Regions from separate parts of the Mesorhizobium sp. M0771 genome, predicted to be linked through region 1. Evidence: predicted binding sites of a transcription regulator. Region 1 holds the regulator's gene; each other region holds the start of a gene.

Region 1 (5,338 bases):
TCCTGCTCGTCTTCCTCATGGCCATGAACATCACCGCGATCGTGCTCCGGCGCCGCTTCGAGCGGCGCTGGTAGAAAAAAGGCAATTTGGTATGAACATCATGACCGAACAGTCCCTTGAGAATGCAGTGGGCGACAAAATGAACGCCAAGTCGAACGAAGTCATCAAGATGCGCGGCGACAAGGTCGGCGTCTTCTACGGCGAGAAGCAGGCGTTGTTCGACGTCAATCTCGACGTGCGTCAGAACCAGGTGACGGCGCTGATCGGCCCGTCCGGCTGCGGCAAGTCGACCTTCCTGCGCTGCCTCAACCGCATGAACGACACCATCGATTTGGCGCGGGTGACCGGCAAGATCACGCTCGATGAAGACGACATCTACGACAAGAACATCGATGTCGTCGAACTGCGCGCCCGCGTCGGCATGGTGTTCCAGAAACCCAACCCGTTCCCGAAGTCGATCTACGAGAACGTCGCCTACGGCCCGCGCATCCATGGGCTGGCCAAGCGCAAGTCCGACATGGACCAGATCGTCGAGCAGAGCCTGAAGAAGGCGGCGATCTGGAACGAGGTCAAGGACCGCCTGCAGGAGCCCGGCACCGGCCTGTCCGGCGGCCAGCAGCAGCGCCTGTGCATCGCGCGCGCCATCGCCGTGTCGCCGGAGGTGATCCTGATGGACGAGCCCTGCTCGGCGCTCGATCCGATCGCCACCGCCCGTGTCGAGGAGCTGATCGACGAACTGCGCCAGAACTACACGATCGTCATCGTCACCCACTCGATGCAGCAGGCGGCGCGCGTGTCGCAGCGCACGGCGATGTTCCATCTCGGCTATCTCGTCGAGGAGGGCGCCACCGACAAGATGTTCACCAACCCCGACGACAAGCGCACCCAGGACTACATTACCGGCCGCTTCGGCTGAGCCGTCCGGCGGGTGAATTTTCAGGCACGAGGACCAAGATCATGGGTGAACATACCGTCGCCTCCTTCGATGAAGAGCTCGGGCAGATCAGCAAGCTGATCCGCGACATGGGCGATCTGGCAGGCTCGATGGTCAGCGGCTCGACCAGGGCGCTGCTCAATTCGGACAATGCGCTGGCACAGCGTGTCGTTTCCGACGACGCCATCATGGATGCGCGCCAGCGCGAACTGGACGACCGCGCCATCACGCTGATCGCCAAGCGCCAGCCGATGGCCAACGATCTGCGCGCCGTGGTCGGCTCGATCCGCATGGCGGGCGACCTCGAGCGCATCGGCGACCTCGCCAAGAACATCGCCAAACGCGTCGGCACCGTGGGCTTGAGCGTCACGCCGCGCGACCTCTCGCACTCCATCGACGCCATGGCGCAACTGGTGCTGATCCAGGTGCAAGGCGTCGTCGAGGAATATGCCGCCACCGATGCGGCAGCGCTTGCAAAACTCAGGAATGACGACGAGCGCATCGACGTCAAATACACGTCCGTGTTTCGTGAGCTCTTGACCTACATGATGGAAGACCCTCGCAACATCACCGCCTGCACGCATCTCTTGTTCTGCGCCAAGAATCTTGAGCGCATCGGCGATCATGTCACCAACATCGCCGAAAATGCGTATTATGTGCTGACCGGCCAGCAATTGCCCGCCAATCGTCCGAAGCAGGACGAGACGGCGATGGCCACGCCGGCCTGATGAGGGTGAACTGCATATGATCGCGCCACGCATCATGGTCGTGGAGGACGAGGAGCCACTAGGCGTGCTCCTCCGCTACAACCTCGAATCCGAAGGCTATCAGGTCGAGGTGGTGACACGCGGCGACGAGGCCGAGATCCGCCTGCAGGAAAACGTGCCCGATCTCCTGGTGCTCGACTGGATGGTGCCGGCTGTTTCCGGCATCGAGCTCTGCCGGCGGCTTAGAGTGCGGCCCGAAACCGAGCGGCTGCCGATCATCATGCTGACCGCGCGCGGTGAGGAAAGCGACCGCGTGCGCGGCCTGTCCACCGGTGCCGACGACTATCTGGTCAAGCCATTCTCGACGCCGGAGTTCATGGCGCGCGTGAAAGCGCTGCTGCGCCGCGCCAAGCCGGAAGTGCTGTCGAGCGTGCTCAAGGTCGGCGACATCGTGCTCGATCGAGAATCGCACCGGGTCTACCGCAAGAAGAGCGAGATCAGGCTCGGACCGACCGAGTTCCGGCTGCTCGAATTCATGATGCGCCATCCCGGCCGCGTGTTCTCGCGCAGCCAACTGCTCGACAATGTCTGGGGCGAGACGATCTATATAGACGAGCGAACCGTCGACGTGCATGTCGGGCGGCTGCGCAAGGCCGTCAACAACGGCCGCATGCCGGATGTCATCCGTACCATTCGCGGCGCCGGCTACGCTATTAGGGAAGACTAGGATGCTGCGCGTCGCGCCGTTGCCGGCCATTCAGGCGACATGCTTGCCGGATTTCGCCTGAATGCCCGGCGCGAAAATCTCCTGGTCGACGAAGCCGAGCGCGCGCATGGCGCAGCCTTCGCGGATCAGCGGCAGCTCGTTGGGCTCGGTGTCGAAGGAGATCGATTTCGAGTGCTGGCCGCCGGCGGTCTGGGCGATCGCTTCGCGCAATGCCGGTTCGATCAGGTCGAAGGCGGCGGCGCTGACGCCGACCATGGCGACGGGTGCCGGATCGATCAGAGCAAACAGGCTGCCGAGGCCGAAGCCGAGCGCCTCACCGGCCCTGCGATAGGCTTCGCGCTCCGGGCCATCGGTTTCGCGGGCGCGCGCGGCGAGTGCGCGCATATCAGCGTCGCCGATATCGACCGGCTCGGCATCCTCGCCCATCATTTTGGCGCTGCGCCAGATGGCGTAGTTTCCGGCATAGGCCTCGACGCAGCCGCGCCGCCCGCAGCGGCAGAGCGCGCCGCCCGGACGGTGGATCATGTGGCCGAACTCGCCGCCCGAGGAATGGGTGCCGGTGAACAGTTCGCCTTTCAGCACCAGCCCCATGCCGATGCCGTGCGACAAGAGGATCGCGATGAAATTGTCGCGGTAGCGCTCGGGCTGGCGCCATTGCAGGGCCACCGCCATCATATTGCAGTCGTTCTCCATGGTGGCAGGAATGCCGAATTCCGCTTCCAACATGTCGGCGAAGGCAATGTCGGTCAGTGGCGTGATTGGCGACCACAGCATGGCCCGCGCCTGCGAATCGGTGATGCCCTGGATGCCCATGGCAATGCGGGCGATGCTCTGGACATCGAGGTCCGGGTCCGCGAGACGCCGCCCGACGATTGCTACGCATTCGCCGATCAGCTCGTCGCGCGGCATGGTCAGCGTGTCGAGCCGGCGCTGTTCTTCCGCGACCACCTGGCCGGCATAGTCGATGACGGTGACGGAGAGGAAGTTCAGCGACAGCACCACGGTCATGACCGCCGCCGCTTCCGGGTTGAGGCCAAGGCCGACCTGCGGCCGGCCGCGTTTCAGCGAGCCGGTCTCGCCAGGCTTGCCTTCAATCAGGATGCCTTCTTGAATTAGATCAGACGAGATTGCCGATATCGTCGAATGGCTGAGGCCGGTGGTCGCCGCAATCTCGGTCCGCGACGGCTGGCCGGCCCGGCGCACGGCCGAAATCACCATCGCACGGTTGCGACGGCGCAGATCGTCGTGGCGGATCCCAACCGACATTTGTTTTCCTCCCGGCCTCCTCGCGCCTCATGATAGTGAAGGCGTTCGACGGCACCAGCCAAATATTGGCAGACGCCGGCAGCCCTGTCATTGTTTATTGCGGAGCTCGAAAAAATGCGGCAACGCCATCAGAATCCATCATAATCGATGTTGACAGTGCCTTATCATTGAACCAGTATTTTTTCGAGGCTCGAAAAAATGGAGCCTCTTTGTGCAGGCCTTCGGGCCGGTTTTGTCGCGCCGTGGGCGGCGCAGGGAGGGTTATAATGAACAGATTTGCAGCCGCCATGCTGGCGGGTGTCGCCATGTCGCTGGCGCTGATGTCGGTCGCGCAGGCGAAGGACAAGGTCATCGGCGTGTCGTGGTCGAACTTCCAGGAAGAGCGCTGGAAGACCGACGAGGCGGCGATGAAAACGGCGATCGAAGCCGCCGGCGACAAGTACATTTCGGCCGACGCGCAGTCCAATCCCGGCAAGCAGCTGACCGACGTCGAAAGCCTGATCTCGCAGGGCGCCAACTCGCTGATCATCTTGGCGCAGGACGCCTCGGCCATCGGCCCGGCGGTGCAGAAGGCGCTGGACGAAGGCATTCCGGTCGTCGGCTATGATCGCCTGATCGAGAACAAGGACGTCTTCTACCTGACCTTCGACAACAAGGAAGTCGGCCGCATGCAGGCCCGCGAAGTGTTCAAGGCGAAGCCCGAAGGCAACTATGTCTTCATCAAGGGCTCGGGCTCGGATCCGAATGCCGATTTCCTGTTCTCGGGCTCGATGGAAGTGCTCAAGGAAGCCATCGACTCGGGCAAGATCAAGAATGTCGGCGAGGCCTATACCGATGGCTGGCTGCCGGCCAACGCCCAGAAGAACATGGAACAGTTCCTGACCGCCAATGACAACAAGGTCGATGCCGTGGTTGCGGCCAATGACGGCACCGCCGGCGGCGTTGTCGCCGCGCTGACGGTGCAGGGCCTTGCCGGAACGGTTCCGGTCTCGGGCCAGGACGGCGACCATGCCGCCCTGAACCGCATCGCGCTCGGCACGCAGACGGTGTCGGTGTGGAAAGACGCGCGCGAACTCGGCAAGAACGCCGCCGAGATCGCCTCGCAGCTTGCCGATGGCAAGAAGACGGGCGACATTGCCGGCGCCAAGGACTTCACCACGCCTGGCGGCAACACCGTCAAGTCGCTGTTCCTGACCCCCGTCGCGATCACCAAGGACAACCTCAACGTCGTCATCGACGCCGGCTGGATCAAGAAGGACGAAGTCTGCACAGGCGTCGCCGCCGGCAGCGTCGCGGCTTGCAACTGATCTCGACGACTTGAAGAAATGAGGCGCCGCGGTTGTCAAGCCGCGGCGTTTTCTCTACGAGAATTGTGTGTTTCCGCCATCGGCGGCAAACTTCTAGGCTGTGGTCCGGCATCCGCGCCAGACGGCAAGCCGCTGGAGGACATCATGACCGACACGACCTCAAATCCGCAGGCCGATACGGCACGAGCGTCTGAACTCGGCGCGGTCGCCCGGTTCCTGAAAGCGACCGAGCTCGACACGCGCATGCTCGGCATGGTCGGCGCGCTGCTGGTCATCTGGGTCGGCATACATATCCTGTCGGGTGGGCTTTTCCTGACGCCGCGCAATCTTTGGAACCTGTCGGTGCAGACGTCCTCGGTCGCGATCATGGCGACCGGCATGGTACTGGTCATCGTCA
Region 2 (5,338 bases), on a different contig from region 1:
GGGACGGCTCATACCTCATGATGAATTCCGAAATCGCCACGTCGGTGATGCTCGGCCTGAAGCTGACCATAGTGGTGCTCGACAACAGGGGTTATGGCTGCATCAACCGGCTGCAGATGGCCACCGGCGGCGCCAACTTCAACAACCTCCTGAAGGACGCGCGCCACGAGATCCTGCCCGACATCGACTTCGCCGCGCATGCGGCGAGCATGGGCGCTATTGCCGAGAAGGTGCCGTCGATCACCGGCCTGGAGACCGCGCTGCAAAAGTCGAAAACCAACGACCGCACCACCGTGCTGGTCATCGACACCGACCCGCTGATTTCCACCGATGCCGGCGGCCATTGGTGGGATGTCGCGGTGCCGGAAGTCTCCGCACGGCCGCAGGTCAACGCAGCCCGCAAGGCCTACGACGAAAAGCGGCAGATGCAGACAATCGGCGATTGATGTACATGCACCCGGCCCCTACCTCCCCCTTGTGGGGAGGTCGGACCGAAGGTCCGGGTGGGGGTCTGGCGCCGCACCCCACCTCGCTGCTTCGCAGCGACCCTCCCCACAAGGGGGAGGGTGAACAAGAAACCGGAGCTAAAACTTGAAAGCCAAACTGGGCATGTCCCCCATTGCGTGGTGGAACGACGATCTTGCCGAACTCAGCGACGACGTCTCGCTGGAAGAGTGCCTGCGCCAGTCGCGCTCGGCCGGCTTCACCGGCATGGAAATGGGCCGCCGCTTTCCCAATGACCCCGAAATCATGCTGCCTATCCTGAAAAAGGCCGACGTGACGCTGTGCGGCGGCTGGTTCTCCGGCACGCTGGTCGATGAGGACATGGGCAAGAACAAGGATCGCATCCAGCCGATGATCGACCTGTTCAAGGCGGTGAATGCGCCTTGCATCGTCTATGGCGAGGTCGGCCGCTCGATCCAGGGCGATCGCTCCAGGCCTCTCGCCACGAAGCCGAAATTGTCCAACGACGAGATGAGGGCCTATGCCAGGCGCCTCACCGAATTCGGCGAATGGTGCGCCGAGCAAGGCATGCCGCTGTCCTATCACCATCACATGGCGGCGGTGGTCGAGACCGAGCCGGAGCTCGATGCCTTCATGCGCCATTCCGGCGAAGGCATTCCGTTGCTGCTCGATGCAGGGCATCTCGCCTTTGCCGGCGGCGACGTGCTGCGCGCCATCGACAACCACCACAAGCGCATCAGCCATGTCCATGTGAAGGATGTGCGCATGGGCGTGATCGACGGGCTCGACCGCACAAAGCAGTCCTTTCTCGACGCCGTGGCGCTCGGTGCCTTCACGGTGCCTGGCGACGGTTCGCTCGATTTCGGCGCCATCGTGCAGCGCTTCGCCGACCATGGCTATGAAGGCTGGTTCGTCGTCGAGGCCGAGCAGGACCCGAAAAAGAACCCGCCGCTGAAGATGGCCCACGTGGGTTACAAGGAGCTGATGCGGGTGATGACGGCGGCCGGCTACACGGTCGAGACGCAAGGCTTTCCCAATGCGTAAGCCGGTCCGATGAAGGATTACGAGCACCCGTTCTTCCGGCCGCTGTGGCGGCGCGTTGCCGTCGTCGCCGTCTGCGTGATCTGGGCCGGAATAGAATTCGCCTCCGGCACCCCATTCTGGGGCATCATTGCGCTCGGCTTTGCCGCCTACGCGGTGTGGCAGTTCTTCTATCTTTACAAGCCGGTGGAGGAGAGCAAGGCTGCGCCTGATCGACCGAAGACCGGCGAAGCGAAGGCGGACGCCGAACCGAAGGAATGAAGCGGCCGTGGCTCGGAAGGGCTTGCGGGTCGGACACTCGACACCTGGCGTATCGCCTACGTCGGTGATTGGCCGGAACGTCCCTCGCTTCGTCATCCTAGGGTCTTCGCGACGGAGCTTCGCTCTAGGATGACGAAGTTGAGAGGCCGACCTCGAAGACTTGCGATAGGAGAGACAAAACATGTCGAAACTGCTCGTCAAAGCCGACAAGGGCCATGGCCGCGTCGCCCATGTCACGCCCAAAAGCGCCGGATGGACCTATGTCGGCTTCGACCTGCACCGCCTGAAGCCGGGCGAGACCGCATCCGGCAAGACGCAGGATCGCGAAGTCTGCCTGGTGTTCGTCACCGGCAAGGGCACGGCAAGGGCCGGCGGCCAGGAACTCGGCCTGCTCGGCGAGCGCATGTCGCCCTTCGAGGGCAAGCCGTGGTCGGTCTATATTCCGGAGGGTTCGGACTGGTCGGTCACCGCCGACACCGATCTCGAACTCGCGGTCTGCTCGGCGCCGGGCCTGGGCGGCGGCTTGCCCGTTCGCGTCATCGCACCCGACGACCTCGGCCAGGAGACTCGGGGCAAAGGCACCAACACGCGCTACGTCACCAACATATTGCCCGAGGGCAAGCCCGCCGACTCGCTGCTGGTGGTCGAGGTCATCACGCCCGGTGGCCACACATCGAGCTACCCGCCGCACAAGCACGATCAGGACAATCTGCCGGCCGAATCCTATCTTGAGGAAACCTATTACCACCGCCTCAACCCGCCGCAGGGCTTTGCCTTCCAGCGCGTCTACACCGACGCCGACAAGTCGGGCGCCCGCGAACTGGACGAGGCGATGGCGATCGAGGACGGCGATGTCGTGCTGGTGCCCAAGGGCTATCATCCGTGCGCGGCCTGTCACGGCTACGACCTCTATTACCTTAACGTCATGGCCGGGCCGAAGCGGACGTGGAAGTTCCACAACGCGCCCGAGCACGAATGGCTCATGAAGGCCTGATCGGCCTTCGCTTGCGCCGGAAGAAAAATCGTCGGCTAACGATCCATGGGGTCGATTTGCCTTCGAAAACTCGCATAAGCTTCGTCAATCCGTCATGGAAATCACCTATGGCAGCGGGCTGACGAGGATTTTTTTCGATGCGCTACGCCATCTATTTCACCCCGAGGCAGGACGAGCCGTTGGCGCGGATCGCCGCCAACTGGCTGGGTCGCGACCCCTTTGGCGCCGCCACCAGGCCGGTCGAGGCGGTGGGCGAGCTGTCGGCGGCCGAAGTCGCCTTTCACACCGCATCGGCGCGGCGCTACGGTTTTCATGCGACGCTGAAAGCGCCCTTCCGGTTGGCCGCCAACGAAACCGAAAGCTCGTTGCGCGCGGCGCTGGACGCCTTTGCCAAAGCAACGCCGACGGTCACCATCCCGCGCCTGGTCGTCAGCCAGATCGATGGTTTCTTCGCTTTGGTGCCGGAAGGTCCGCTGCCGCCGCTCAACCGTTTCGCCGATGATGTCGTGCTTAGCTTCGACCGTTTTCGCGCGCCGCTCACCGAAGCGGAAATCGAACGGCGCAGCCCGGATTCGCTGAAACCGGCCGAGTTCCGCAATCTCTGTCAGTGGGGCTACCCCTACGTGTTCGAGACCTTTCGCTTCCACATGACGCTGTCCGGCCGGGCCGGGCCGCAGGAAAGCCAACGTCTGCGCGCGGCAATCGACAGCCTGTTCGCCGATGTGCTGCAGCAGCCGGTGCTGGTGGATGCGCTGACGCTGTTCGTCGAAACCGAACCGGGCGCTCCGTTCATGGTGCTTTCGCATCATGCGCTCGGCCGCCGCGCTGCCCGAAAAACCGCCTAACCGCAATTCGTCCGAGTAACCAGGGACCGCCTGAAATGACCGCCGAAACTGTTCTCCACAACGCCCGCATCGTGCTTGCCGACGAGATCGTCGAAGGGTCGCTCGTGCTGCGCGACGGTTTTATCTCCGGCGTCGACGCCGGCACCGGCCACACCGGCGGGGGCATGGGCGGCGAGGACATGGGCGGCGACTACATCATTCCCGGCCTGGTCGAGCTGCACACTGACCATCTCGAAGGCCACTATGCGCCGCGCCCGAAAGTGCGCTGGAACCCGATCGCCGCCGTCCTTGCCCATGACGCGCAGGTGGCCACCGCCGGCATCACCACCGTGCTCGACGCTTTGCGTGTCGGCATGGACGAGGACGCGGATATTACCTCCGACGACATCCGCAAGCTCGCCGGCGCGATCGAGGACAGCGTCGCGAAAGACCGGTTGCGGGCCGACCATTTCTTGCACCTGCGCTGCGAGGTCTCGGCGCCGGATTGCTTGCGGGCTTTCGCCAATTTCGATGGCGACGAGCGGGTCAAACTGGCCTCGCTGATGGACCATGCGCCGGGACAGCGCCAGTTCGTCAATCTCGAGACCTACGCCTATTACTACCAGCGCAAGCTGAAGCTGACCGATCGCGACTTCCAATTGTTCTGCGAAAAGCGGATGTCGGAATCAGCGAAGAATTCGGGACCGAACCGGGTGGCGATATCAGCCGCCTGCAACGAGCGGGGCATTGTGCTGGCGAGCCATGACGACGCCACATCGGGCCATGTCGACGAAGCGATCGAGCAGGGCGTGCGCGTCGCGGAATTCCCGACCACGCTGGAAGCCGCCAAGGCCTCGAAGGATGCCGGGCTCGGCGTGCTGATGGGCGCGCCCAACGTCATGCGCGGCTCCTCGCATTCGGGCAACGTCTCGGCCCGCACGCTGGCCGGCGACGGCCTGCTCGACATATTGTCGTCCGACTACATTCCCTTCAGCCTGATCCAGTCGGCCTTCTTCCTCGGCGACGTCGTCGAGGGCATTTCCCTGCCGCAGGCGGTTGCGATGGTGTCGAAGAATCCGGCCGAGGCGATCGGCCTAAACGACCGCGGCGTCATCGAACAGGGCCGCCGCGCCGACCTCGTGCGTGTGCGCGTCGACGACCATGTGCCGGTCGTGCGCACCGTCTGGCGCCAAGGGCGCCGGGTCGCCTGATGGTCTCGGCGTCGATCGAGCGCGAACTCAGCAGCGAGGCCTTTCCGCTCCGCAACGGCGTGTTCGTCGCCGTCGTCGGCCCGAGCGGCGCCGGCAAGGATACGGTAATCGGTTATGCCCGCACCTTGTTTGCCGACGAGACGAGGCTGGAGTTCGTCCGCCGGGTCATCACCAGGCCGAGCGATGCGGCAAGCGAGGATCACGACACGCTGGCCGACGCGGCCTTTGTCGAAGCCGAGGCCGACGGCGCCTTCGCCATTTCCTGGGAGGCGCACGGCCTGCGCTACGGCATTCCGGCCGATGTCGACTCGTCCATCGCCAACGGCTATGTCGCGGTCGCCAATGTCTCGCGCGCAGTCATCCCGGTGCTGCGGGAGCGCTATGCCAATCTGGCTGTCGTCGAGATCACCGCCTCGCCGGAAATCCTCGCCGAGCGTCTCGCCCAGCGCGGCCGCGAATCGCGCGGCGAAGTGCTGGCTCGGCTCGCCCGCAGCGCCAATATCGCTTTGTCCGGCTCCGGCGTCACCTCGATCGACAATGGC
Region 3 (5,338 bases), on a different contig from region 1:
CGTCGATCAGTTGGAAGCGGCTGTCGCTGCCCTTCTGACGCTCCGCCACAAACGGAGCGTATTGCGGATCGTTGGTGAAGGCCTCGGCTGCCTTTGCCGACGGAAACGCCATGATGGCGATCAGGCTGGTGTCGAGCGGCTTGCCCTCCAGCGTCTTCACATTGCCGCTGCGGGCGAGATACTTGCCGCCATGCTTGTGGACGAGGTCATGCACCGAAGCGGCATAGGCCGGCACCCATTTGTCGTCCTTCACCTTGATGTCTGCGATCACGTAAGCGGTCATTGTCCAACTCCTCATGGATCGGCACCGGACTGCCCGGTGACGTGACCGCTGCCTCGCATGGCAGCGCCGGACCGCTCCAGTCACAGAACTGTACCGGGGGTGCCAGTACAGCTTCTGTACTGGCTGAACTCAGGTTTTCTGAATAAGGTCCGGCAACATCTTTTGGAGCTCACCACATGACACAAGCCGGTTACAAGCAATTCTGCCCGCTCTCCATGGCCGCCGAGCTGCTCTGCACACGCTGGACCATGGTGCTGCTGCGCGAACTGGTGGCGGGATCGACCCGCTTCAACGATTTGCGCCGTGGCGTGCCGAAAATGTCGCCAACCCTTCTGTCGCAACGGCTCAAGGACCTCGAGGCCGGCGGCATCGTCGAGCGGACCGAGATCGCGACCGAGAAGGGCGTGTTCGAATACCGGCTGACCGAGGCGGGCCGGGATTTGCGCCCGGTTGTCGAGGCGATGGGGTTTTGGGGCCAGAAATGGGTCGAGGCCAGGCTGTCGCTCAAAAACCTCGATCCGTCGCTGCTGATGTGGGACATGCGGCGCAATCTGAACCCCAGTCCGCTGCCGGACGGGCGCACCGTGATACAATTCCTGTACCATGACCTGCCGGCGTCAAAACGATCGTGGTGGCTGATCGTCGAAAAGCAGGGCGAGGTCGATCTTTGCTGGTACGATCCGGGCTTCGACGTCGATCTCTACGTCTCGACCGATCTGTGCACCATGACCTCGATCTGGATGGGGCTGACGACAGTTCACAAGGAACGCGACAAGATCAGCCTGACCGGCGATCTCGACGTCGCCGGCAAGATGCAGATCTGGCTTGGGCTCAGCCCGTTTGCGGTGATGCCGAAGCGCGTGGCGGCTTGAGGTCCCTGCGCATTCCACAGATCGGCTTGCCTCTAAAAATACTAGTTGCAAAATGCAATCAGTTTGAATACTGATTGCAAATCACAACTGGTCACCGAAAGGGAGTCTCCATGTCCAAACTTCGCGTCAATGCCTTCACCTTGTCGCTCGACGGTTTCGGCGCCGGTCCTGACCAGGACCTGCAAAATCCGCTCGGCGTTGGTGGCGAATACCTGCACAAATGGATGACCGGCACCCGCACCTTCCACGAGATGGTCGGCAAGGATGGCGGCAGCACCGATGTGGACGACCGGTTCACCATCCGCAGCTTCGACAATGTCGGCGCCTGGATCCTCGGCCGCAACATGTTCGGCCCAATCCGCGGCGAATGGCCAGACGAGAGCTGGAAAGGCTGGTGGGGCGACAACCCGCCCTATCATGTGCCGACCTTCGTGCTGACCCACTACAAGCGCGACTCCATTGTGATGGAAGGCGGCACCATTTTCCACTTCGTTACCGGCGGCATCCACGCCGCGCTCGAACAAGCAAAGGCCGCGGCCGGCGGCAAGGATGTCCGCGTCGGCGGCGGCGTTTCCATCATCCGGCAATATCTGCAAGAGAAGCTCATCGACGAGTTGCATCTGGCGGTGTCGCCGGTGTTGCTCGGGAGGGGCGAGAGCCTGTTTGCCGGGCTGGATATGCTGAAGCTGGGTTACCAGTGCACCGAGCAGGTGGCCACGGCGCTCGCCACGCATGTGACGATCAAGCGGGTATAGTGGCGAAGTAACAGGCGCAGGCTTCTTTCTCCCCGTTTTGCGGGGAGAAATGCCCGGCAGGCAATGAGGGGCAGCGCTGCTTTTGGAGGTTAGCAGCGTCCGACGGCTGTGAATTCGTCGATGCCGGCGCTGCCCCTCATCCGCCCTTCAGGCACCTTCTCCCCGTGAAACGGGGAGAAGGAAAAGTGCTCAATACTTCTCCGGCACGTAAAGCTCGCGCGGCAGGACCTGGCGCTCGTACTCCGGGTTGAACACCCGCTCGGGCAGCGTGATTTCTTCGTGCGGCACGTCCTCATAGGGCAGTTGTTTGAGGAGATGGTCGATGCAGTTCAGCCGCGCCCGCTTCTTGTCGTTGCCTTCGACGATGTACCACGGTGCCTCTGGGATGTTGGTGCGGGCAAACGTCTCTTCCTTGGCCTTGGTGTACTGCTCCCAGCGCACGCGCGACTGCAGGTCCATCGGCGACAGCTTCCACTGCTTCATCGGATCGTGGATGCGCATCATGAAGCGCATCTGCTGTTCCTCGTCGGTGATCGAGAACCAGTATTTGACCAGCGTGACGCCGGAGCGGACCAGCATGCGCTCGAACTCCGGCACGTCGCGGAAGAACTCTTCGACCTGATCGGGTTCGGCAAAGCCCATCACCCGCTCGACGCCGGAGCGGTTGTACCAGGAGCGGTCGAACAGCACGATCTCGCCGCCGGCCGGCAGATGCGGCACGTAGCGCTGGAAATACCATTGTGATTTTTCGCGCTCGGTCGGCGCCGGCAGCGCCACGACGCGGCAGATGCGCGGGTTAAGGCGCTGGGTAATGCGCTTTATGACGCCGCCCTTGCCGGCGGAATCGCGTCCTTCGAAAACCACCACCAGCTTCTTTTTGTGGTAGGCGACCCAGGACTGCAGCTTGATCAGTTCCGACTGCAAGCCGATCAGGTCGCGGAAATACTGCATGCGGTCGATCGACGGCGGATGCGCGTTCTTGTAGATCTTGGCGATCTCCAGCGACAGCGCCGGCTCCGACATTTCAAGCTCATAGTCCTCGTCGAGCGTGTCGGCGAGTTCGGCTTCCAGCCAATCCCTGGCCGGAGAATTCTGCTTCAACTCGGTCATTTCCACTGCTCCGCTTGCCGGCTGACATGAAACCCTGAGCCGACTCGATATAGGCCGCCAATGACGGTTTTATTGCAAGCCGCCGGCCAGCCGGTCATCACTGCAAACCAGCGAGCATTGCCGATCCATCGCCCTGGGATGGCGACAAGCCGCTCAAATTGTCCTACAAACGGCGGACCCGTTCGGGCTTCCCCGCCCTTTCCTGCTAAAACCGCCTCCCCACCAAAACTACGAGGGATCTGACATGGAATACCGCACGCTTGGCCGTTCCGGCTTGAAAGTTTCGGCGCTGACCTTGGGAACCATGACCTTCGGCGGCAGCGGGCCGTTCGCTGCCGTCGGCAATTCCGATCTCGCGGAGGCCTCGCGCATCATCGACACTTGCATAGATGCCGGCATCAATCTCATCGACACCGCCAACGTCTATTCGAACGGATTGTCGGAAGAGATCATCGGCGAGGCGCTCGGCGGCAAGCGCAAGAACGACGTGCTGATCGCCTCCAAGGCGCGCATGCGGATCGGCAAGGGCCCCAATGACGAAGGCCTGTCGCGCCATCATCTGATCCGCGAATGCGAGAAGAGCCTGAAGCGCCTACGGACCGATGTCATCGACATCTATTTCCTGCACGAATGGGACGGCGCGACACCGCTCGAGGAAACCATCTCCGCGCTCGACACGCTGGTTGCCCAGGGCAAAATCCGCTATGTCGGCTGCTCCAACTATTCCGGCTGGCAGGTCATGAAGGCGCTGGGCATCAGCGACAGCCAGCACCAGCCGCGCTTCGTCACCCAGCAGATCCACTACACGCTGGAAGCACGCGAGGCCGAGTATGAGCTCTTGCCGATCTCGGTCGACCAGGGCCTTGGCGTGCTGGTGTGGAGCCCGCTCGCCGGCGGCCTCCTGTCGGGAAAATACCGCCGCGACAGCCCGACGGCGCGCCAGATCGGCGGCTGGTCGGAACCGCCGATCCGCGACGAAGACCGTCTGTGGCGGATCGTCGATGTGCTGGTCGACATCGGCGCGGCACGCGGCGTTTCGGCGGCCCAGGTGGCGCTGACCTGGCTGCTCGGCCGGCCGGCCGTCAGTTCGCTGGTGATCGGCGCACGCAATGAGTCCCAGTTGAAAGACAATCTCGCCGCGGCAAGCCTGACGCTGTCCTTTGATGAACGCCAGCGTCTCGATGCCGTCAGCCGGCCGCCGGTGCTCTATCCCTACTGGCACCAGCAGTTTACGGCGAAGGACCGCTTCGGCCCGGCCGATCTGGTTACGGACCGCAGCGTCATCTGACTTAAGGGCGCCGGAAGCCGCTAGCCCGCGATAAACCGCCAGACCTGCGGATCGGGCTCGATCTGGCCGCTGAGCACGAAATATTTGTAGAGCACGAGCAGGCAGATCGCCTGCTCGGCCCGCTCGTCGGCGAATTTGCGACAATAGGCGTTGGCCGCCGCAACGATGCGCTGGGCCTCGGCCGGATGCTGCTCGAGATGATGCACCCGCTCGGCCAGATCGCTGAAGTCGGGCGCCAGCGGCACATAATGGACATCGGGCTCGAGTTGCCCCTCGGCGAACCAGGTCTCGTAAGTCGGCGGCGGCATCAGGCAGAGCGAGTTCGAGCTCATGATCCATTTCAGATTGGTCGCGACATCATTGCCTTCGAGCGAGATGATGTAGCGGTAGCGGCGCTGCTGATCGATGCTGAGATAGGGCTTGCGGTATTCCGCAGGTGCTGTCGCCCTCGGCGTGCCGACATCGCAGAACGGCAGATTGCGGGCTGCATCCAGCAACAAGGTGCGGATGGGATTGTTGAGTTCGCCGCGCCAAACGACGAGCGGATGCTTGTCGGCGAAGGCGACATCGTCGGCCGGCATGTAGAAATGACGGAACTTGTTCAGCTTGAACAGGACGCCGTTGCCGTTGTCGCCCGCTATCGGCCGGTCCTTGACGATCGACGGCATCTTCGGCACTTCGATGACGTCGCCGAATTCCAGGTCGATGCGCAGATCTGGGTGGAAATAACGGGTGAACTCCTTCAGATCGTAATAGTACATGCTGCGGTCCGACGGCAGCCGGCTGACCGGCACGGCCTCGGGGCTGGGGCTAAAAGGCTCCCGCAGCGTGTTGTAGTAATTGAGCCGCTGGCGGACCGATGCGTCGGAAAGCCTGGCCTGATCGAGCAGCCGGCCGAGCCGGCGCCGGAAAAGAACCGGCGGCGCGATGTCGCGCATGGCGTTGCGCGCATAGTAGATCAGCTTCTGTGCGTTTCTTTGAAGCGTGGCCATCGGTCGTTTTGATTCGAAATCGGTCGGCGGCGGCTCCA
Region 4 (5,338 bases), on a different contig from region 1:
GAGGATATCGAAACGGCCGAGGCCGAGCGCACGCAAGGCGGCATCGACGGCGACTATGAAGCGCTGGTGCGGCTGCTGAAGGAAAACGAGGAGCTGAAGGACCGCGCGCTGCGCGTCGCAGCCGAGATGGAGAATCTGCGCCGCCGCACCGCCCGCGACGTGCATGATGCGCGCGCCTATGCGGTGGCCAATTTCGCCCGCGACATGCTGTCGGTGTCGGACAATCTGCGCCGCGCGCTCGATGCTATCCCCGCCGAGGCGAAAGCGGCCGGAGATGCCGGCTTCAAGGCGCTGATCGACGGCGTCGAGATCACCGAGCGCGCCATGCTGTCGACGCTGGAACGGCATGGGGTGAAGAAGCTCGAACCGGAAGGTGAGAAGTTCGACCCGAATTTCCACCAGGCGATGTTCGAAGTGCCCAATCCCGATGTGCCGGCCAACACCGTCGTCCAGGTCGTGCAGCCGGGCTATTCGATCGGCGAGCGCGTGCTGCGGCCGGCCATGGTCGGGGTCGCCAAGGGCGGCCCCAAGATCGCGGCCACCGAAGCGCCGGTCGAGCCGGGGCCGGTGAACGAGCAGGCCGAGAAGGATGCGTGAGTAGGGTAGGCAGTAGGGAATAGGGAATAGGGAATAGGGAATAGGGAATAGGGGCAGGCGTATCAATCGCGCGGCTTCGTGTTATTCATACTTTCCCTAATTCCCAATCCCTACTACCTCATGTCCCTGACACCCATCGACCTCCTCGACTATGCCGGCGTCGCCGTCTTTGCCGCGACCGGGGCGTTGGCGGCTTCGCGCAAGCAGCTCGACATTATCGGCTTCCTGTTTCTGGCCAGCGTCACCGGCATTGGCGGCGGCACGCTTCGCGACGTCATCCTCAACCTGCCCGTCTTTTGGGTCGCCAACTCCGGCTATGTGCTGGTTTGCGCGGCGGTTGCGGTGCTGGTCTTCTTCATCGCCCACCGCGTCGAATCCCGCTGGAAATGGCTGCTCTGGCTCGACGCCATCGGATTGGCGGCCTTTTCCGTAATGGGCGCGGCCAAGGGGCTGGCCATCACCGGCTCGCCGGTCGTCTCCGTTGTTATGGGCGTGTTGACCGCCACATTTGGCGGCATCCTGCGCGATCTGCTGGCCGGCGAGCCATCGGTGCTGCTCAGGCCCGAAATCTACGTCACCGCCGCACTCGCGGGCGCCGGCCTCTACACACTTGGCGATCTTGCCGGCCTGCCGCCGCTCGCCTCGGATATCGCCGGCTTCGTCGCGGCTTTCCTGGTGCGCGGCGGCGCGCTGAAATTCGGCTGGACCTTTCCGTCCTACAAGAGCCGCCCGGGACGGCGACCGGAGGATATTCCGTAGGGAGAGGGAATAGGGAATAGTCGGTAGTCAGCAATTCGCGGCAGCCTTCACTACTGCCTACTGCCTACTGCCTACTGCCTACTGCCTCACGCCGCAAAGCGCTGCGCTTCCCCGCCATAATAGTTGACGTAGCGGGCGCCGATTTCCTTGACCGGCATCACCACGAACACATCGACGGTGGAGAACTCACGGTCGATGACGCAGCCGTCGCCGATGCGGGCGCCGACGCGCAGATAGCCCTTGACCAGCGGCGGCATGGCCGCGATCGCCGCCTTGGCGTTGACCGCCTCGATCGGCATCAGATCCATCGAGCAATAGCGGCCGGAGACCGCCCGCACATCCCAGGCGGAGTTGGTCCGGCAGTGATGGGCAAGGTAGGTGAGCGCCTCGGCATGCGCAGCCGGCACCGTGCCAGGGAACGAGGCACAACCGGTCATCACGCCGATCTCATAGTGGTTGATGTAGGCCCAGATGCCTTGCCACAGCGCCTCAATGGTGCGCTTCGAGCGGTATTCCGGCAGCACGCAGGAGCGGCCGAGCTCAAGGAAGCGCTGGCCGGGATGGCGGGCGATCAGCTTGGTCAGTTCGAACTCGCCTTCGGAATAGAAGCCGCCGGCGGTCGCCGCAATCTCTTGCCGCAGCAGGCGGTAAGTGCCGACGATGCGGCGATGCTCGGGGCCGGAGATCGAGGTGTCAAGCACCAGGAGATGGTCGCACAGCGGGTCGAAGCGGTCGGCGTCGCGCCGGTCCTGCGCCTGGAACAGGTCCTTCCTGGCGCCAAGCTCGTCATAAAACACCCGGTAGCGCACTTCCTGCGCGGCGGCGATCTCGGCCTCATTGCGGGCAAGCCGCACTTCGAGATTGCCGATACGGCCCAGCGGTGCGCCTGTTGCGACGGCATCGGCGTTCCGCGCGGCGAGCAAAGCGCCGCCTGCGCTGGGCCGAGTGTCACATTCCGGCATAACTGTATGCACGAGTGATTCTCCTTCGAGCCATCCCTCTTGGCACGGGGATACGGTGTAGGTGCAACAGGATTGTGACAGTACCGTGATACGGCGCGACGGGCAATACTTCGTCGGCTGGCGAAAACCCTCATTCGGCTACCTACGTGACGCGAGGATTGCGCCAGCGTCACCTTGAAGCGCGTCGCGCTGGGACGATTCACGCGACGCGCTTCAAGTCTTTGTTTTGTGCATGTCGTCTTCTCAAAACCGGGGCCATTTTCGAGCGACATGAATTCAGGCGGCCACCTGGCCCTCGACGGCATGGACCAGCGCGTCGGGATCGAGCGGCTTGGTGACAAAGCCGCTGGCGCCATGGGCGAGCACGGTGTGGCGGGTCTTTTCCTGGCTGTCGGCCGAAAGCACCATGATCGGAACCGGCGGCACAGCCATTTCCTCCTCGTGGCGGCGGATGGCGGCGATCGCGTCCAGCCCGTCCATGACCGGCATGTGCAGATCCATCAGCACCACATCGAAGCGGTTTTTCAGCCCGGCTTCGGTCACCGCCTCGACCGCGGCCTTGCCATTGCCGACCACTTTCACGCGATGTCCCGCCTTCAAAAGCGTGGCGCGGGCAAGCATGGCGTTGATGTCGTTGTCTTCGGCGATCAGCACCGACAAGCCTTGCCGGCGCCCGCCATGGACACGAAGGGCGGACACGCCGCTCTTTTCCGGCTTGGGCTGGGGCAAGGCAGGGGCGTGATTGGTCAACAGCACGCGCAGCAGCGTTTCGCCGCGCACCGGCCTTGCCAGGAAGGTGGCGTAGCCGCTGGCGCGGAATTCGCCAAGCATGCCGCGGTCGGTCGGCGCGATCAGCGTGATCGCCTCGCAATCGGCAAAGCCACTCTGGCGCAGGCGCTTGAGCAGTCTGCCGTCGCCGTCCTCCAGGGCCGCGTCGATCAACAGCACATCGCAATGTTCGGCGAAGGGCGTCGCCTGGGAAGCGGTTGCGGCGACGTCGACGGCGCCGCCATGGGCGCGGATGGTGCGGGCGATGGCGTCGGCCTCGACGGCGTTCTTCGACACGATCACGGCGCGCCGGCCGGCCAGGATGTTCTGCCGGTTCTGCGGTGCCTCGGTTGCTCCTGCGGCCGGGATCTCGAAGACGAATTCCGATCCCTCGCCAAGCCGGCTCGACACCGAAATGGCACCGCCCATGGCGGCGACCAGGCGCCTCGATATGGCCAGACCGAGGCCGGCGCCGCCATGGGTGCGGGTCGAGGTGCCGTCGGACTGTTCGAACTCCTCGAAGATGCGCTCCATATCCTCTTCGCGCAGGCCAGGGCCGGTGTCGGCGACGGTGAAGCAGATGCGGTCGCTGGTCTCGGTGCGGGCCCGTGCAACCGAAACCAGCACGCCGCCGGTGTCGGTGAACTTGATCGCATTGCCGATCAGGTTGAGCAGCACCTGCCTGACCCTGCCGGGATCGGCCATGATCATCTGTGGCACGTCGGGCTCGACATGACAGCCGAGGCCGATGTTCTTGGCGAAGGCTTTCGCCGCCATCAGTTCGATGATGTTGTCGGCGATTTCGCGCAGCGATGTCGGCTGCGGCTCCGGGTCGAAACGGCCGGCCTCTATCTTGGAATAGTCGAGCAAATCCTCGATGAGCGCCAAAAGGGCGCTGGCCGAGGTCGAGACAGCGCCGACATAGGTGCGCTGCTCGGGCGACAGATTGGTGTCAGCCAGAAGCTTGGCCATGCCCATGATGCCGTTCATCGGCGTGCGGATCTCATGGCTGACGGTGGCGAGGAAGCGCGACTTGGCCTGGCTGGCATATTCGGCGCGCTCACGCGCGGTGATCAACGAGGATTCGGCGCGCTTGCGGGCGGTGATGTCACGGGCAATCGCCCGGTGCGAGACGGCGCCGCTATCCTTGTCGCGCACCGACAGTTCGATCCATGAGAACCAGCGCGGACCGTTCGGGGTACGTATGGAGACGTCGGTGGAACTCAGGCATTCATGATCGGAAAAGGCGGCGTCGGGAACGATACCGACATCGATGCCGAGGTCGGCCAGAGTCCTGCCGGCAAGGTCGCGCTGATCGGTTCCGACGAGGCCGGCGAAAACCATGTTCGCATAGACGATGTGGCCGTCGCGGTCGCGGTGGACGACGAGATCGCCGAGCGCATCGATCAGCCCGCGAAAACGCTCCTCGCTCTCCTGCATCTCCCACATGCGGTCGGCCAGCGTCTCGATCTCGGCGCGGCTGCGCGCGGCGGTTTCGTCGAGCAAGGCCGTCGCGCGGTGGACGGTGCGGCGGTTGCGCAGGTGCATGGCGACGCCGGCAAGGCCGGTCGCCAGCAGACCGAACGTGATGAAGATCGGCGCGCCGGTGAGGTGAGACAGGCCCGCCAGCACGACGCTGGCGACGACCGTCAGGAACAGCAGGCCCTCGTGCGTGGCGCGCGGAAAATCCGGCGCCAGCGGCGGCGCAGCAACATGCTGCCGCTTGGGCGTCGCCGGGTTCGGCCCGTCGATGCTTTCGGCGCGGCTCTTCTCTTTCCTGGCGGACTCCGCGATCATGCGGAAATCCTTGCCAGATAGAGATTATGGAAAAGCGCGGCGGATCGTTCGAATTTTAGCGGTCATGCATTTTTGCCGCCCGTTCTGGCGGCTTCGGGGCCTCACATATCCACGACCATGCGCCCCCTGATCTTGCCCTCGACGATGTCGTGGGCGGCGGCGATGATGTCGTCGAAGCCGATGGTCGTCGACAGGCCGGCGAGCTTTTGCAGATCGAGATCGCTGCCGATGCGGCGCCAGGCTTCGAGGCGCACGGCCTTGGGCGCCATCACCGAATCGATGCCGAGCAGCGAGACGCCGCGCAGGATGAACGGGGCGACGCTCGACGGCAGATCCATGCCACCCGCCAGGCCGCAGGCGGCGACCGCGCCGCCATAGGCGGTCATCGACAGCACATTGGCCAGCGTGTGGCTGCCGACGGCATCGATGCCGCCGGCCCAGCGCTCCTTGGCCAG

The links. Region 1 encodes PhoB, which activates phosphate uptake and scavenging genes when phosphate is short. Its sites were predicted from a motif close to TGTCATNNANCTGTCAT; they were not measured.
Region 2: NKI05_RS08230 (DUF1045 domain-containing protein) is a predicted target of PhoB. The motif match lies at 2,841-2,857, and genes of this name have one in related genera.
Region 3: ppk2 (polyphosphate kinase 2) is a predicted target of PhoB. The motif match lies at 3,081-3,097, and genes of this name have one in related genera.
Region 4: olsB (l-ornithine N(alpha)-acyltransferase) is a predicted target of PhoB. The motif match lies at 2,382-2,398, and genes of this name have one in related genera.

What each region holds. Positions count from the first base shown of each region.
Region 1 is NZ_JAMYPC010000020.1:52,784-58,121, reverse strand. It holds gene pstA (phosphate ABC transporter permease PstA) at 1-74, shown strand, start outside; gene pstB (phosphate ABC transporter ATP-binding protein PstB) at 92-916, shown strand; gene phoU (phosphate signaling complex protein PhoU) at 958-1,662, shown strand; gene phoB (phosphate regulon transcriptional regulator PhoB) at 1,679-2,368, shown strand; gene NKI05_RS25630 (ROK family protein) at 2,399-3,634, opposite strand; gene xylF (D-xylose ABC transporter substrate-binding protein) at 3,901-4,941, shown strand; gene NKI05_RS25620 (sugar ABC transporter permease) at 5,086-5,338, shown strand, end outside.
Region 2 is NZ_JAMYPC010000004.1:180,100-185,437, forward strand. It holds gene iolD (3D-(3,5/4)-trihydroxycyclohexane-1,2-dione acylhydrolase (decyclizing)) at 1-446, shown strand, start outside; gene iolE (myo-inosose-2 dehydratase) at 592-1,509, shown strand; gene NKI05_RS08220 (hypothetical protein) at 1,519-1,767, shown strand; gene iolB (5-deoxy-glucuronate isomerase) at 1,949-2,761, shown strand; gene NKI05_RS08230 (DUF1045 domain-containing protein) at 2,899-3,606, shown strand; gene NKI05_RS08235 (alpha-D-ribose 1-methylphosphonate 5-triphosphate diphosphatase) at 3,642-4,796, shown strand; gene phnN (phosphonate metabolism protein/1,5-bisphosphokinase (PRPP-forming) PhnN) at 4,793-5,338, shown strand, end outside.
Region 3 is NZ_JAMYPC010000017.1:133,097-138,434, forward strand. It holds gene NKI05_RS23775 (DUF1330 domain-containing protein) at 1-283, opposite strand, end outside; gene NKI05_RS23780 (winged helix-turn-helix transcriptional regulator) at 460-1,155, shown strand; gene NKI05_RS23785 (dihydrofolate reductase family protein) at 1,266-1,910, shown strand; gene ppk2 (polyphosphate kinase 2) at 2,100-3,020, opposite strand; gene NKI05_RS23795 (aldo/keto reductase) at 3,265-4,308, shown strand; gene NKI05_RS23800 (glycosyl transferase family 90) at 4,329-5,300, opposite strand.
Region 4 is NZ_JAMYPC010000007.1:170,095-175,432, forward strand. It holds gene grpE (nucleotide exchange factor GrpE) at 1-597, shown strand, start outside; gene NKI05_RS13570 (trimeric intracellular cation channel family protein) at 724-1,356, shown strand; gene olsB (l-ornithine N(alpha)-acyltransferase) at 1,443-2,318, opposite strand; gene NKI05_RS13580 (response regulator) at 2,595-4,883, opposite strand; gene acuI (acrylyl-CoA reductase (NADPH)) at 4,985-5,338, opposite strand, start outside.